Regions from separate parts of the Paenibacillus sp. FSL L8-0708 genome, predicted to be linked through region 2. Evidence: predicted binding sites of a transcription regulator. Region 2 holds the regulator's gene; each other region holds the start of a gene.
The links. Region 2 encodes Rex, which represses fermentation and respiration genes when NADH is low (regulators of the CRP and FNR family bind a similar motif). Its sites were predicted from a motif close to TTGTGAAATATTTCACAA; they were not measured.
Positions count from the first base shown of each region.

Region 1: NYE58_RS35680 (cytochrome ubiquinol oxidase subunit I) is a predicted target of Rex. The motif match lies at 2,934-2,951, and genes of this name have one in related genera.
Region 3: NYE58_RS23960 (polymer-forming cytoskeletal protein) is a predicted target of Rex. The motif match lies at 2,675-2,692, and genes of this name have one in related genera.

Region 1 is NZ_JBBPBC010000001.1:7,625,542-7,631,144, forward strand. Features, by position in the region: gene cydD (thiol reductant ABC exporter subunit CydD) at 1-466, opposite strand, end outside; gene cydB (cytochrome d ubiquinol oxidase subunit II) at 466-1,482, opposite strand; gene NYE58_RS35680 (cytochrome ubiquinol oxidase subunit I) at 1,469-2,872, opposite strand; gene NYE58_RS35685 (cold-shock protein) at 3,095-3,322, opposite strand; gene NYE58_RS35690 (cold-shock protein) at 3,415-3,615, opposite strand; gene NYE58_RS35695 (S1C family serine protease) at 4,035-5,282, opposite strand.
Region 2 is NZ_JBBPBC010000001.1:5,182,664-5,188,266, reverse strand. Features, by position in the region: gene dinG (ATP-dependent DNA helicase DinG) at 1-2,581, shown strand, start outside; gene NYE58_RS24710 (redox-sensing transcriptional repressor Rex) at 2,712-3,365, shown strand; gene NYE58_RS24705 (amidohydrolase) at 3,352-4,653, shown strand; gene NYE58_RS24700 (cell wall elongation regulator TseB-like domain-containing protein) at 4,826-5,344, shown strand.
Region 3 is NZ_JBBPBC010000001.1:5,006,500-5,012,102, forward strand. Features, by position in the region: gene NYE58_RS23945 (LysR family transcriptional regulator) at 1-360, opposite strand, end outside; gene NYE58_RS23950 (histidine phosphatase family protein) at 519-1,136, shown strand; gene NYE58_RS23955 (hypothetical protein) at 1,199-1,444, opposite strand; gene NYE58_RS23960 (polymer-forming cytoskeletal protein) at 2,065-2,616, opposite strand; gene NYE58_RS23965 (LacI family DNA-binding transcriptional regulator) at 3,258-4,169, shown strand; gene NYE58_RS23970 (MFS transporter) at 4,218-5,483, shown strand; gene NYE58_RS23975 (hypothetical protein) at 5,507-5,603, opposite strand, start outside.

The sequences.
Region 1 (5,603 bases), 2.4 Mb from region 2:
CGCTCGTAGTGTCCATCGTAAAGACGTAAATAAGCACCAAGATCGGTGTAACAGACATCCCTACCATTCTAGGAATGATCGCTTCCAGATACGTGCGGAATTTAGTTACGCCTTCCAGCACTAGTGTAACAAGATCCCCGGTTCCACGCCCGCCCACCATTCTAGGGCCAAGCTGGAAGAGCTTGTCCATCATTTCCCTCCGCATAGTGCTGCCCGTTGCTTCCGCGAAGCGGTAAGAGACACGGCTCATCAGCATAGCACAAGCATGGCGCACAAGAAATGCAAGAAGGAACAATAGCGCAGTGCCCCATTGTTCCTTCAGAGGTTCTCCCGCAAATAGCGCAGAGATGACTTCTGCCAGCGATTTAGCCAGCAGAAGTATGGACAAGCTTTGCACCAGGGTAAGGAAGCCTACAATCAGAAAGACTGGCTTAACTCCTTTATACCCAAGCAAGTTTTTATCCATTAGTATTCAAGATGCTCCTTCTCGTGAACCCGTTTATGAAAGACAAAGTAACTCCAAATTTGATATCCCAATACGAACGGAAGGATAGTCAGTGCCACAATCGTCATTACCTTCAAAGAGTAATGGCCCGAAGCCGCATTGGTGATCGTCAAATTAAAAGCTTGATCAATTGAACTAATCATAACACGCGGGAACAATCCTACAAAGATAGAAGTTACCGAAAGCGCCATTACCGCTCCTGTCATTCCAAAAGCGTAGCCATCCTTCTTCTTCGTCATGAAGTAACCGGACAGTACAAAGGCGATAACTCCCAGGGCTACAATAATCATAAGAATCGTTCCACGTTGCTCGAAAATATCCGTCATATTATAAGTCATAATCACAAAAGCAGTAAATAAAGCTGCGAGTGGGATTAGCAATTTTTGAGCCAACTTGCGAGCGCGAACCTGTAGATCACCCACTGTACGCAGCGTTGTGAACATAAGACCATGCACCAGGCACAGAAGGACAACAGTAAGCCCTGCTACTACAGTGTACACATTCACGATATCTGTGAACCCTGCATACATTTGCATATCCCCATCAATAGGCAACCCTTTGATAAAGCTTGCAAATACTACTGCCAAGAGGAATGGTGGAAGGAAGCTGCCGATAAAGATACAAGCATCCCAAGTTCTTTTCCAAGCCAATGAATCACGTTTACCTCTGAATTCAAAAGCGACACCACGCGCTATCAAAGCTAATAAGGCAAATACAAAAGGAATATAGAATCCACTAAACAGCGTTGCATACCACTCCGGGAAAGCCGCAAACATTGCACCCGCAGCTGTGATAAGCCATACCTCATTCCCATCCCAGAAGGGTCCGATCGAGTTAATCAGAACACGGCGCTCTGTATCATTTTTAGCGAGAATTTGTGTTTCCATCCCTACGCCGAAATCGAAACCCTCCAGGAAGAAGAACCCTATAAACAGAACTGCAATCAGCACAAACCACAATTCATTAAGAGATATCATGGGAACCCTCCTCGTTATATGGATCATTCGAATCGCCGTGATCGTTATCCATCGCATAAGGACCTTTTTTAATCACTTTAATAAACAATCCGACCAACACTAATCCTAGAATTAAATAAATCGTTGTAAAAGAAATCACGGAGAACAGAACTTGACCACTTGTAATATTAGGCGACACACTGTCTTCCGTTGTCATCAGTCCGAATACCGTCCATGGCTGACGCCCGAATTCGGTCATAACCCAACCGGCTGTATTCGCAATCGGAGGAAGCAACAAGCCCCATAACATAAACCGCATAAACCAAGTGTTCGGACGGTCCATTTTTTTGCGCCACATTAAGTACATAGCGTACATTCCCAATACAATCATTAACGTTCCTGCTAGAACCATGATCCGGAAACTCCAGAATGTCGTACGTACAGGTGGAATATAGTCACCGGGGCCATAGGTTTGCTCATACTCCGCTTGCAGCTCAAGCATACCTTTAACTTCACCGGAAAATTTACTGTATGAAAGGAAACTCAGCATATAAGGAATTTGAAATTCTCCACTACTAATTTGATTCTTTGGATCAATGTTTGCCCATACGGTCCAAGGTGCCGGGTCACCACTCTTACCCCACAGTCCTTCGGAAGCTGCCATTTTCATTGGTTGAGTTTCAACCAAATATTGCGCTTGGGCGTGACCAGCAACAGCTACACCAATAGAAGAAATAATCCCTACGATGGCTGCAATCTGAAAAGACTTCTTAAAGAAAGAAACCTCTTGTTTCTTCAATATTTTATAAGCACTAATACCAGTTACAAGAAAAGCACCTGTTGCATAAGCAGCCAGTACGGTGTGTGGGAATTCAACCAGCAATTGTCCGTTCGTAATAAGCGCGAAGAAATCATTCATTTCTGCACGTCCATTATTTATCTCAAAACCCACAGGATGCTGCATAAAAGAGTTAGCCGCTAGAATCCAGAATGCAGATAACATCGTACCGAATGCTACCAGCCAGATGGACAGTAAATGTACTCGCTTGGACACCTTATCCCAGCCGAATATCCATATCCCAATAAAAGTAGACTCGAGGAAAAAGGCTGCCAATGCCTCAACTGCAAGTGGAGCCCCGAATACATCACCAACAAAACGTGAATAATCGGACCAGTTCATCCCGAACTGAAATTCCTGCAAGATTCCTGTAACTACCCCTACTGCAAAATTGATGAGGAATAGCTTTCCCCAGAACTGCGCCATTTTTTTGTACTCTTCATTACCTTTTCTAACGTACATTGTCTCCATGATTGCAATCAAGAGCGCTAGTCCGATTGATACCGGTACAAAGAAATAGTGGAATATTGTCGTCGACGCAAATTGTACACGCGACAGCATTACTGTATCCATATTTGTCCCTTCCTTCTCCCCTTTTCGTTAATTATATTCTGTCAAAAATTTAAACTTCTTTTTGTGATAAATGTCACATAAAGATAGTCATTTAACGGTGAAATTCAAATGATTTGTGACAAAGATCACAATTTAGCATAAAGAAAGCAAAAAAAATAAGACGGTTTACCCGTCTTGAGTGGTTCGTCGTTCTATTAAATGCTTGACTCATTTAGGTATTGGTTAGATGGAAATACCCTTCTTCAGCGATTTGAGATCGCCATTCGAATTAAGCAATTGGGGCAGCATCTTCGTGCTGCGAACCATTGGAGAGTCACATAGACGGCAAGAAGGCGCATGTTCAAATGCGAAATTATCCCTCATCCATCCGTTGCATCCCTCATTGGTACATGCCCAAATTGCGGTATTTTCTTCCGGTATTTCTTCCAAAGGTTTCTTCCGGTAGTTCATTGCCGTTCCTCCCATCCTGTAAGTCAATAGTGAGTAACTAGATATAAAAAGACCGTCCCAACTTTCACAAGCTGGGACGGTTTCTTCTATTATTACAGTTTTACAACGTTTTCGGCTTGTGGTCCACGGTTGCCTTGAACAACGTTGAATTCAACGCGTTGGCCTTCGTCCAAAGTTTTGAAGCCGTCGCCAGTGATTGCGCTGAAGTGAACGAATACGTCGCTTCCGCCTTCAACTTCGATAAATCCGAATCCTTTTTCTGCGTTGAACCATTTAACTGTACCTGTTTGCATGTGTGTTACCTCCACAAATTTAAATTAATATGTTCTTTTTATCTTCAAACAAAGAAAAAATTCACACATTGAAAAAGGTTGTATTACCAAATATGACAGCCCTTTTCAATGCGAGAATTAGGGACTAAATGTATGATTGATATCATATTACCACACCTGATTAGCAAAGGCAAGCAAGCATCCGAATATATCCGTTTTTGCCCTAATAAGTATTACCTTCCAATGTAAGGGCTGCCACTTAGTGTTTATTCCCTAAATAGATCCTTTTTTTGGCATAATTATCATGGTTTTAGAAAAATAGCTTTTCCAAAAACGTTACTTTTATCCGCTTTTTCAAGAAGGTACCCCCTCGGAATCGAAGGGGTAGTCCGCTCTACTTGTCGTAACTGCTATATCATTATATACCGACTTCCAGCATATTATTCCTGTGGTTTTTCAAGAAGTTTAACTGTTGCCTGTTTGGCCTCGCCGTTTCGATAGTAAGTAATTTTCAGATCATCACCGATCTTCGTATGATTATATAAGTACTTGCGAAGAGAAAGGGTAGATATGATTGATTGATCATTAAATTTGGTAATGACATCATTGAATTGCAGTCCAGCTTCCTTCGCAGGGCCAACGGCTTCTAGAACAACTACTCCATCCTTAACACTGTTCGGCAGGTTCAATTCATTGCGTTGATCTTCTGCTAGTGGAACGTACGGATTGTTCAAATCAACTGAATATACACCCAAGTACGAACGGGCAATATGTCCTTTTTCAGCCAGCTCATTAGCGATATCTATCACATGATTCGCAGGAATTGCAAAACCCAGACCCTCTACACCCGTATCTGAAATCTTCATTGTGTTAATTCCAATGACCTTGCCATCCAGATCCACTAATGCGCCGCCACTGTTTCCTTCATTAATCGCCGCATCGGTCTGTATCACTTCTTGTTCCCAGTCATATACTCCATCCTGATTAAGGGATACGGGAACCATCCGTTCAGTATAGCTAACAATCCCCGAGGTCAATGTATCACCAAGTCCTAGCGGATTACCGATAGCAATGACCGTTTCACCTAGACGAAGCTTAGAGGAATCACCGAGCTGCGCGATGGTATCGATTCCTTTGGCATCAATAGAGAGTACCGCAATGTCGCTTACTTTATCCGTTCCAACGAGTGTTGCCTTACGAGTCTCTCCGTTCACTGTAACCACTTCGAGATTACCGGAGTCTTCGATGACATGATTATTAGTAATGATAAATGCTTTATTCCCTGTCTTTTTATAGATCACTCCTGAGCCTAGTGCAGACTCATCCAGAATGTTTAATTCTTCATTATCTTCTTTATGATTGATAATACTTACTACTGCAGGGCGAACCGTGGCAGCAGCTTGAATAATCCGGTCAAATGGATCACTACTGCTTGGGGCAACATTTCCAGTTGCTACAACCGGCTTCTGAGCAGTCTCATGACTCATCTGGCCTGTAAACATACTGAATAACAAAACTGCCACCACAGCGCTGACTAAGGAGCAAACGGCGGATATTTGCCAGGTAGATAAACCCTTACGCGATCTGCGTACAGAATGTCTACGATTAGCAAACGATCCCTTTGATGCTTCATCCCCTCTGGACCGCGAAACTTTAGTTGAATAGAAATCATCATCAAACAATCCCACCGAAAATCTCCCCCTTCTATTGCCAAGCGTTCACTGTTGGTAAGACCTGAACCTATAGCAACCACGTCCGAACCAAACCTCTGTAACCATTAGACTCCAAATATCACTAAAAAGTTTCACTTTATCCATTAACCCCACAAGAGTTTCGATCAATCGTTAGATTATGATAATCTTTTAATATATCTTCTCTATTAGGAATATTTTGCAACTTAAAAGACTACAATAAAATAGAAGTGTCCCTAAAATTTTAGCATTGCTCATCACGCTTTTAATTGTATCACAGGCAACCTGTAATTCGTGATTTTCCTCAGCTAAAACACC
Region 2 (5,603 bases):
TTTTTTACAAAATGCTTTAGATCGTTGTGGTTATTTGCCATTTCAAGGGCGGATTTTGGATACGATTGATTTTCTGAAAATTTGCTTTCCTTCGCTCACATCTTATCAACTAAGCTCTGTCAGTGCTCATTTTGGAGTGACACATGATCATCCGCATCAGGCAGATAGTGATGCACTTGCGACTGCTTTAGTGCTGTTGAAATGTCTTGAGGAGCTCTACGAGCTGCCGCTGCTTACGATCCAGAGACTCTGTGAGCTGTTTACCGAAGAGGATAGTGATCTGGGCTGGTACTTTGATGGTCTGCTGCGAGAGCGGGAAGCGGAGACGCTACAGCCCGAAGGTGATCTGACTTTCTATCGTCAATTAGCGCTTGCAGTAGGAGATTGGACGGAGTTAGCGCCACCTAGAGATGAGCATGCTGAGAATCCGCTAGCGAATTTATCTTTTACTGATTATATGGACGAAGTAACCAAACGACTTAAAGACACATTACCGCAGTATGAAAGCCGGGAAGCTCAGGATATTATGATCAATGAGGTGATGACGGCACTTGCCGAAGACAAACACCTACTGATCGAAGCGGGCACAGGAACCGGTAAATCGCTCGGTTATTTGTTGCCTGCCATTTATCAAAGCGTTCGCACCAATGAAAAAGTCATGGTCAGCACTCATACCATTAATCTGCAGGACCAATTGCGCGAGCGGGATATCCCTTTGTTAACGCAGGTAGTTCCTTTTCCGTTTAAAGCTGCTATTTTTAAGGGAAGAGGGCATTATTTGTGTCTGCGTAAGTTTGAGCATAAAATTAATAAAAAGGACTTTATAAGCCCAAGGGAAGATGCGCTTACTGCCGCTCAGATGATTGTATGGCTCACTCAAAGTGAATCAGGGGATGATGAAGAGCTGAATTTAAGCGGCCGGGGCGGTGATTTCTGGGAGACGGTGGCAAGCGATACCGATTCCTGTCTGGGCCGTTCTTGTCCTTGGTTCCGCAAATGTTATTATCATAGGGCCAAGCATGAAGCTGGGATTGCTGACGTGGTTATTACGAACCACTCCAAGCTATTCGCAGATGTTAAGGCTGGGCACCAGCTGCTTCCGGCTTACGAGCATCTTGTCATTGATGAAGCACATCATTTAGAAGATGTGGCTGGTAAACATCTTGGCATGCATATGAAGCATTTCACTGTGGCACACACATTATCGCGGCTGTATAAAGATAGCCGAAACGGACAGCTTCCTGCTCTGCGCCAGATATTACAGTCGTCAGGCAGTGAAGAGGCTTCAGAATGGAGCGGAGTCATCGATCGGATCTACCCGGATCTGCTTACCGTCAAAGAAACCTGGGATGCACTCAGCGACAAGCTGTTCAGCCTTTTGCCGGAACGCAGTGATGCAGGGGCAGGGGAAGCGGGACAACTGGTTATGCGTTTGATTCCCGCCCGTAAGCCGAAGGATTGGGATGAATTGGTTGCACTAGAGAACACTATGAATCTGACGTTAAGCGACATCATCCGTAAGGGTGATAAAATGCTTAACGAGATGCGCGACCAGGAAAGCCAATCCTCAGCAGACAGTCTTGTTACTGATATTAGCGGTTTATTTAAGGATTTGGCTTCCATCCGTGAGCAAGTAAGATTCTTTATGGGGCTGAATGACGATAATGTAGTATATTGGCTGGAGGCAAATGGGAATTACCGCAGCAAATCACTGCAGATGTATGCTGTCCCTGTGGATGTTAGCAGCCAGCTTAAAGAGTTGTTCTTCGATAAGAAAAAAAGCATCGTGCTTACCTCGGCGACGCTGTCTGTAGATAAATCTTTTCAATTTATGATTGATAATCTCGGACTTAACGAAGCTGCGGAAGAAGGACGTCTAATGACCTCACTTCTTCCTTCTCCCTTTAAGTATCGCGAGCAGGCACTGTTAGTTATACCGCGTGATTTTCCTAGTGTGAAGGGCAGTGTGGGCGATGCTCGATTTGTCGATACACTCGTACAGTCATTATCGGAAGCTGCTAAAACAACACGTGGGCGGATGCTGGTTCTGTTTACTTCTTATAAAATGCTGCGTCAGGTATATGATCCGCTTAAAGAGGCTTTAGCCTCACAAGAGATTACGGTGCTTGGTCAAGGCGTGGAAGGTGGCAGCCGGAGCAAGCTGATCCGCCGCTTTCAGGACAGTGCAGCATCCGTATTGCTGGGGACGAGCAGCTTCTGGGAAGGTGTAGATATTCCAGGTGAAGCACTGACTTGCCTGGCCATCGTGAGACTTCCGTTTCAACCGCCGAATCACCCGTTGGCGGAAGCGAAGTCGGAGTTATTACAGGCCCAGAAGAAGAATCCGTTCATGAAATTATCTGTTCCTCAAGCGGTTATTCGTTTTAAGCAGGGATTCGGAAGACTGGTTCGCACGGCGCAGGATCGCGGAATAGTTATTGTTTATGATACAAGGGTTATTGAATCTCATTACGGGAAGTATTTCCTTTATTCATTGCCTGGTCCCAAAATGGAGCATATGCTTACTGATCAAATGGTCCCTCGCATAGCGGAATGGCTAGAGGATGGCGGCGCTTCTTAAAACGCTCGTCTTCAGTTTAGCTCCTCCTTATCCTTAAGGGCGGTGTGTTACAGTACCGTCCTTAATAAGGAGAGGTAGACGTTTGAATATGGATTTTCACAAGAACATTACTATTTTTAGGAGGAAAAATATGAAATCGGATAAAATATCAGAAGCCGTTGTTCGCAGACTGCCTGTGTACTTGCGTTTTTTGAATGATCTCCAGAATCGCGAAATATTAACAGTTTCCTCTCAGGAACTTGGACAAAAGCTTGATCTTAATCCCGCACAGATTCGTAAGGATTTAGCATATTTTGGTGACTTCGGCAGAAAAGGTATCGGCTATGATGTAACGTATCTTATTGAGAAAATCCGTCATATCCTGAAGCTGGATCAACAGCTTAATGTAGCTTTAGTTGGAGCAGGTAATCTCGGACATGCCTTGTCTAATTACAATGCATATCTTAAAGATACTATGAAAATCACGGCTATATTTGATTCGTACGCTCCTAAGGTTGGACGTAAGATCAACTCCCTTACTGTGCAACCGATGGATGAACTAGGCAGCACGATTCGTGAGCAAGGTATTCGCATTGCCATTATTACCGTACCTGATTCAGAAGCTCAAAATGTAGCAGATATTCTCATTTCTTCTGGGATTGAAGCGATTTTGAACTTTGCCCCTGTGATTCTGAAGACACCACCGAATATCCGGGTGCATGCAGCTGATTTTACAACTGATCTGCAAAGTCTTGCTTATTACTTGCGGGATGGAAAGGAAGAAAGCGAACATGAACAACAATAAAACGATAATTAAGGGCGGGTATTTTCTGACTCCGGGAACGGATGAGCCGGTTCTGAGTGGATATATGACTATTGAAGATGATTTAATCACTTACATAGGAAAAGAAGAGCCTCAGATGGAAGCTGGAGTGCAAGTGGTTGATGGCAGCCGTCTGCTGTTCATGCCTGGACTTGTAAACACACATGGTCATGCGGCGATGTCTTTGCTGCGTGGATATGGAGATGATTTAGCGCTACAAGTGTGGCTTCAGGAGAAGATGTGGCCAATGGAGGAAAAGTTCACCGGTGATGATGTATACTGGGGAACCTCCTTATCTGTATTGGAAATGCTGAAGGGTGGAACTACGACCTTCCTCGATATGTATGATCATATGGACCGAGTAGCCGAGGTAGCTGAGTTATCAGGTATCCGTTCCGTATTGATGCGTGGTGTGATCGGGTTATGTCCAGAGGATGTACAGAATCACAAGCTTGCGGAAGCGATTTCTTTTGCCCGTAACTGGCATGGAAAGGCTGAAGGCAGAATTACTACTATGATCTCGCCGCACGCCCCTTATACTTGCCCTCCGGACTTCCTGGTTAAGTTCGTGCAGGCAGCGCATGATCTGGATTTACCGATGCATACGCATATGTCCGAAACGAAACGTGAAGTGGAACAAAATGTGGCGGATTACGGGTTGCGTCCTGTAGCTCACTTAGAGAAGCTTGGCATGTTCACACGTCCCTCGATAGTTGCACATGGTGTTCATTTAAATGATGAAGAGATTGAGATCTTGGCTCGCCATAATGTGGGTGTATCTCATAATCCGGGCAGTAATTTGAAGTTGGCTAGCGGAGTGGCTCGGGTTACTGATCTTCTAAAAGCTGGTGTGAAGGTGTCTCTTGGCACGGATGGCGCGGCAAGCAACAATAACTTGGATATGTTTGAAGAGATGCGGCTTGCAGCTCTCATTCATAAGGGTGTCAGCGGTGATCCAACGGCTGTTCCAGCTCCAGAGGCTCTGCGTATGGCTACAGAATATGGCGCGCAGTCCATCTTTTTAAATAATGTAGGCAGACTTGCTGTAGGGATGAAAGCAGATTTCATTGCTATTGATATCGATCAGCCGCATTTGCTGCCACACACAGATCTGTTGTCTCATGCGGTTTACTCTGCTAGCGCTAAGGATGTTGAGCATGTGTGGGTGAATGGTAAACAGGTCATCAAGCATGGACAATGCTTAACCCTGGATGAGGAAGCTATCCGGCGTAAAGCGCAAGAAGCCTTCGAAGGTTTATTGAAGCGTTAAGTCTGGAGAATAACGAATAAATAATAGGCTGCGACTTTTTGCTTTTAGCAAAAGTTGCGGCCTTTTGTGTATTTTTAAGGCTGGGAAAGCTAGAAAATTATGAAATTTTGGATAAACACGCGGGTGTGTTATATAATCAAAAAAGATATATTACTAGAAAGGGAGCTGTACCTTGAAGAAAAGGAAAAAATGGATCCTCCTGGGGTCAGTTCTGATTCTGCTCCTGGGGTTTGGACTTATCCAGTTCTATGCCTATATTATGAAAGATCAATGGAACGAGCGTGATATCGCTAAGGATGTTGCCAAAACCAGAGCGGGTCTAACAGAGGTAACCAAAGCACAAAAATCGGTTTGGGATGAAAATGCAGTGTACTGGGTATTAACAGGGAAAAATGAAGCCGGGACTGCTCTTATGGTCTGGGTCCGCTTTACGGTAGATGGAAAATTTGCTGAAGGCGACGACGCAGTGTTTGCTGAGGAACTAAGTAAAGGAACCTCGGAAGCCCAAATACGCGGCATTATCAAAGCTGATCTTCCGGACATAACGATTGAACGCTTGCTGCCGGGAGTATATAACGGAGAGTATGCTTGGCAGCTTTTTTATAAACAGAGCGGTCGGTATTATTATCAATTTTATCGCTTTTCGGATGGGTCCCGAATGGGCGAAGGTTACAGTTTACCTAAAAGTTAAGCTGAACATAAGGAAATTAAGGGTGTCATAGTAAACAAGCGAACTTATAATAAGTTCGCTTGTTTACATTTATTTGATGTACAAAAGTGATATACTAAGTGATATACTGAATGGGTGGTTATCATCGAATATTCTCTTAAATTCACATACGAAAATAGGCCGATTGATTAAAAATCAAGGCCGGTTTTGTCGAAAGTGAGGAATTTATTTGGTATTGATGGAAATATTTAAAAAATTAAATTTTAAATATATTCACATT
Region 3 (5,603 bases), 180 kb from region 2:
AACTTCCGGAAAAGATTGTTTGAATAATGACGCCCACCGGGGAATGAGGATGCTTGTCGCCAAATAATTACCTGCAATCCGCAGATTCCCCTCAGGAAATTTGTGATAGTCTTCAATGATTTGCTGGACTTGATCACCCATGGCAAAAAACTTCTCAAGAGGTTCGATTAACCTTTTTCCTAAAGGGGTGAGCACCATCCTCTTTCCTTTAATTTCAAATAATAAAATATGATTCTCCCGTTCAAACTTACGGATTTGAGCTGATATAGCGGGTTGACTGATATGCAAACGTTCAGAGGCTTTGGTCACACTACCTGTGATCGCAACGTAATAAAACAATTTTAATACATGATAGTTCATCGTCAACTCTTCCTCACTTTATAAAATAATATCTGTATTCGCCGCTTATCCTCAGCTATTTTACTATAACTATACATTATGGATGTTAACTATTATATATTGTTTATTTATATTTATTTATCTTATACTTACAACTATTCATAAGGGAGGTCACGTTAATGACAAAGACAGTATTCTACTTAACCCGCCACGGGCAAACAGAATGGAATTTACAAAAACGAATGCAAGGGCATCAAAATTCTGCGCTTACAGCCTTGGGCGAACAGCAGGCGGAATGGTTAAGAGATCGTTTGGAAGTAGAAAACTTAGGCGCAATTTATTCTAGTACTAGTCCAAGAGCATTGCATACTGCGCAGATTTTACGGGGAAAGCGGAGTTTACCTATTCATCAGCAAGTTTCTTTAATGGAAATTAACATGGGGAGCTGGGAAGGAATGAATACGGATCAGATACAACTAGAATCTCCTTTACAATATTCCCATTTTTTCACCAGACCCGATCTATATATTCCTCTAACCTCAGGTGAAACTTACAAGCAGCTTGAACAAAGAGTAGTGCCGACAATAGAGCGCATCATAAACGATAACGCAGGGCTAGAAGTGCTCATCGTCACGCATCGGATGACTTTAAAAGTCATTATGGCTTATTTTCTCAATAAATCATTGCAGGAAATTGGGGAGTTACCGGATATTCTCTCTACAGCATTATGTAAAGTAACCCTAACTGATAACAATACAACCATTGATCTGTATGGAGATACTTCACATTATCAATGACTATGGGTCAAAAAATAAAAAGGTAACTCCGATTAACGGGGCTACCTTTATAGGGTTCAACATTAAATATCCACACTTTTGATTATAAAACTGCGGACCTTCATCCATTTGCCTGAAATGAATTCATCAATCGTTTTCGTCTTTGGTCTAACGCAAAAGCGGTGTTTTGCCCCTTTATCAAAGCCCACAGCTTCAAAAATTAAGCTATCCCCTATTTGCTCCTTGAAGAACACCTGCTTTAATCCCAACCTATTTAACATTTCAAGCTTTACGCTCTCAATATATGTGCGCGAATACTCCTTAGACATATGTGTTCCTCCTAGTAGTGGTAGTAATATTATAAGTCAATATGAAGAAAATCAACAATAGTTCATATATTCATCCACAAAAAACAACCAGGCAGCGATTCTCCGTTGGAGGTTCACTGCCTGGTGTTTTGGGTCTGCGGTGGTTTGCTTGAGTAGGTTACGAGCTAAGCTTAATCATTCGTAGCTTTCGGATACCCACTCCGTTGTAACGCACTATCTTGTTGAAATTTGTAAGATAACTGCATTTTATACACTTATTCCATATCCACAAGGGCTAATTCTAACTTTAAGTGTATTCTATACAATTAAAAACTTAAGAAATAGCCTGTAGAGTATTAAATCAAGAAAATAGATGTACTACATACAGCTATTTTCATTGGCCGAGCATTTTGAGCATTTTAGTTGTACAAAATACAGTTAAAACCATCTACTGTACACTTCAATACTCCATTACTTGTTACTTCACAGCTTCCGTCGGCTCTCATATGGTAATTAGATGGGGTGTAGTCCATTATGAGTTTGCCCATTCATACTGATTCCATTTTCCTGAACCTATCCGGAAAATTCTATCTATTTAGTCCTTCAACTTCTACATCTACCTAATCGAAATCATCACTAACTTATTTAACTTCAGTTGCCCCAGTTACTTTACCTTCAATCCCTGCAGTTGCTTTCACATCTTCGTTTGCGAAGTAAAGATTGCCATCAATAGTCGAGGTTTCATGCAGATTAAATCCGTTCGCTTCTACATAAACATCACCTTTAATGGTTCCGCCTTGAACCCGTAAATTTTCACTTTGTACAGTTAACTTAGGTACAGTGAGTGTGTAATTGGCAGTAACTTTGTGATCAGCATCTTGGGCATAAAGAGCAATCTTACGGTAGATATCGCCGTCTGCGGCCCCTTTATCATGGAATTCGCCTTCAACAACAACATCTTGGGCAATCGTCACATCATTTAGAATGGCAATAATCCAGTTTCCATCTTTACTTACAGCCTTGGTAAACGCATCTGCTTGATTTACGATTGAAGCTGTAGTAACTGCATCCGTTTGCTCTGTAGTTGGAGCCGTAGTAGCCGCCGAATTAGTCGCATTATTATTATTCGCACCACAACCAGACAAGACTGCAACCGAGACGCCTGCTACTAACATCATTTTAAATAACTTCATTTGAAATCCCCCTTGTTTTTGATTATAAATTAATTATATATTAAAATTTTTAATAAACAGGTGAAAATTTTCACAATATTGTGTCGTTATCTGAAGCGGTTTCACAAAGATCACTCCTTTCCATCCGGAATCGTATCCATAAGTAACACCTCATCTCGCTGCCCGTTTTAGGTTCATGGATCTTAATACTTATTTACCCAAATTTTAAGAAAGGTCACAAAGGTGCTTAATTCCATACAAAAAGGACACTCCCAATAACTGCGGAAGTATCCTCATAATCTTTATTACTATAAATCTTTAGATTAGATATTCTCTTGAAAAAGATATGGAACCATCATACTCTACACTTACTTTTTTAATGTTAGGTTTATGCAAAACTCCAGCATAAAAATAATACAGCGGAAGGATGACCATTGGGTTAATAAGCATTTTTTCAGCTTTTGCATAAAGCTTGTTTCGTATAATTTAGCTTAAGACGATTATCAAGCAGATCTTCCCAGAGTTGAATCTCAAGGGCTACATTCTTCCATTTCTAGCTACTTAACAGGGTCATCTGACTGCTCACTCCCCCCCCATTGACGCTTTAGAATCAGAATGTTAATCTTTAGAAAATATCACAAGGATAAGGGAGCTATTTACTGGTGAAAAAGACAACCATGAAGGACATCGCACTTCGTGCCAATGTCTCCGTCGCAACAGTGAGCTATGTTCTGAATCGTGTCGGCAACCAAACCATTCCTGAGAAAACGCGCCAGCAGATTCTTCAGCTTGCCGAGGAACTGCATTACATACCGAATCTGGCAGCACGTTCACTTGCGAATCAGAAAACAAGATTGGTCGGTGTGCTTGTTAACACATCAGTCCATACCCCACACTGGAAGCTCCATGCCCAGTTCTCATTTATACATGCCTTGGAACAACGGTTAACAAATGCTGGTTACCATACGCTGCTATATTCACTTGATGTTGACCAGCCTTCTTTGGATATTATCGTAGAAAGAAAACTGGAGGCTGTATTTCTGATCGATGTGCGTGAGGAAGCCTTTTATTCGATCTCTACACATTTTGTAGAAGGAATTCCTTTGATTCTGATCGACAGCATGATTGAAGATAAACTCTTTAAGCAAGTCCTTTTCAACTATCGAGCAGCTCTGCAAAAGGTAAAACCACAGAACCTTTCAAAGGTATGTTTAATTATGGAGAGCTTCAATAACTCTTTCCTCACCCGCTTTATTCAGGACAGTCTTCCATTACCTCAAGAAGCGATATTCACCGTTGTCAATTTGGAGGAATTAAATACATTCTTACAGGAGGGGGGCTATAAAGAGGCTATTGTCATTAATGAGTTTATTGGAAGTTACGTTGAAAAAAACGGGAGGTTCGAACAACTCTCTGTTCTTTGCACCTGCAATTGTCCGGAAATATTAGGCGATGACGTTCATAAATTCATTTTCACAGGGGATAAAGCGGCTACTGCATTTGAACTCATGGACAAATTATTGCATCATTCTGACTACTCCGCACAAGAAAATAATTGTTATTTTGTAGAATAATTTTTTTGGCTATTCACTTAAGCGTTTAAGTTGAAAGGAGCATAACTTATGCCTGGTCCTGTATTAGTGAAACAAGTTCCCTCTGCTGTTCAAGCTCATCCCTCTCTTTGGGGAAATCGGAGATTCCTGCTGCTACTCAGTTCGTACTCCATTTCCTTGTTCGGTAACACTTTTCATAGTATTGCTTTAAGTTTATGGGTACTGCAAACGACCGGCAGCGCCAAAATGATTGCCATCATCACGATAATCAATTTATTGCTTAGTTCTTTGCTCGGATCGATAGGGGGAACTTTTGCGGATAGGGTCAATCGTCGAACCCTCATGCTGATCACAGATCTGATAAGTTGCGGACTCGTAGTGACGCTAGCTTTAGCCATTTCCCTGCCCTCTACTTCGTTCATTATCGTCGCCATACTGACGGGTCTTACGACCATTTCAGCTTTATTCCAGTCTCCGGCATACCAAGCTTCTATCACTACTGTTGTTGGTAAAGAACATCTACAAAAAGCGGTAGGACTGTTGAACTTGTCTGAAAACATCTGCCGGACTATTGGTTATTCCGCCGGTGGGATTTTCGTAGCGAGTTTTGGAGCAGCCGACGCTATTTTATTTGATGGAGCTACATTCTTCCTCTCCTTTCTGCTCGTGTTAGCGGTCCGTTCCCTTCCTTTGCCAACTCAATTAAATAACGTGCCCAAGAAAGAACGGAAATTCACACAGGATTTGATCGATGGAATTCGCTATATTTGGAGGTACCCTTTTGCACGCGCCGTTATGATTATGCTTCCTACCTTAACCTTATTTTTTGTCCCCTCCCTGATGTTGACCCAGGTTATGGCTGTCAACGTGTGGGATTCCACTCCCTTTCAGTTTGGACTTATTGAAGCCTGTATTCCACTTGGTTATATGATCGGATCCGGTCTGATCTTACTGCTCGGCTCCAAATTGAAGAATAGAGGATTTCTTATTATGACTGGACTGCTATGTCTCGGTCCCCTGTACCTCCTGTTATCATTCGTCACTTCCGCTGCGATTGCCATTCCTATCATTCTTGTAATTGGCTTCATGTTCTCATTCTGCACGTTGCTGATTAATACAATCCTTAGGCTGGAAGTTTCAGAAGACCTCCAAGGTAGGGTGTTCGGTGTATTAGGTTCTATCATGAGTGTAGCCCCATCCATTGGTCTTACTGCTGTCTCATCCTTGTCTGATCTCTTCAGCCCTGGTCCTGTCATGGGTTCAATCGGAGTCTTACTGCTGCTGTTTGCCTTATCAACTATCACTAAATTAAAGGTAATTCGAAACTACAAGTAATTTCAGAACGTATCCTGTGTTCTTTATCGCCCTCTTTTTCTAATAACGCGTCTAAGATGAAGCTCAAACAGTAATAAAACAACCAGAAAAATCAATAACAGGAGACCCGCTATTCCAGTT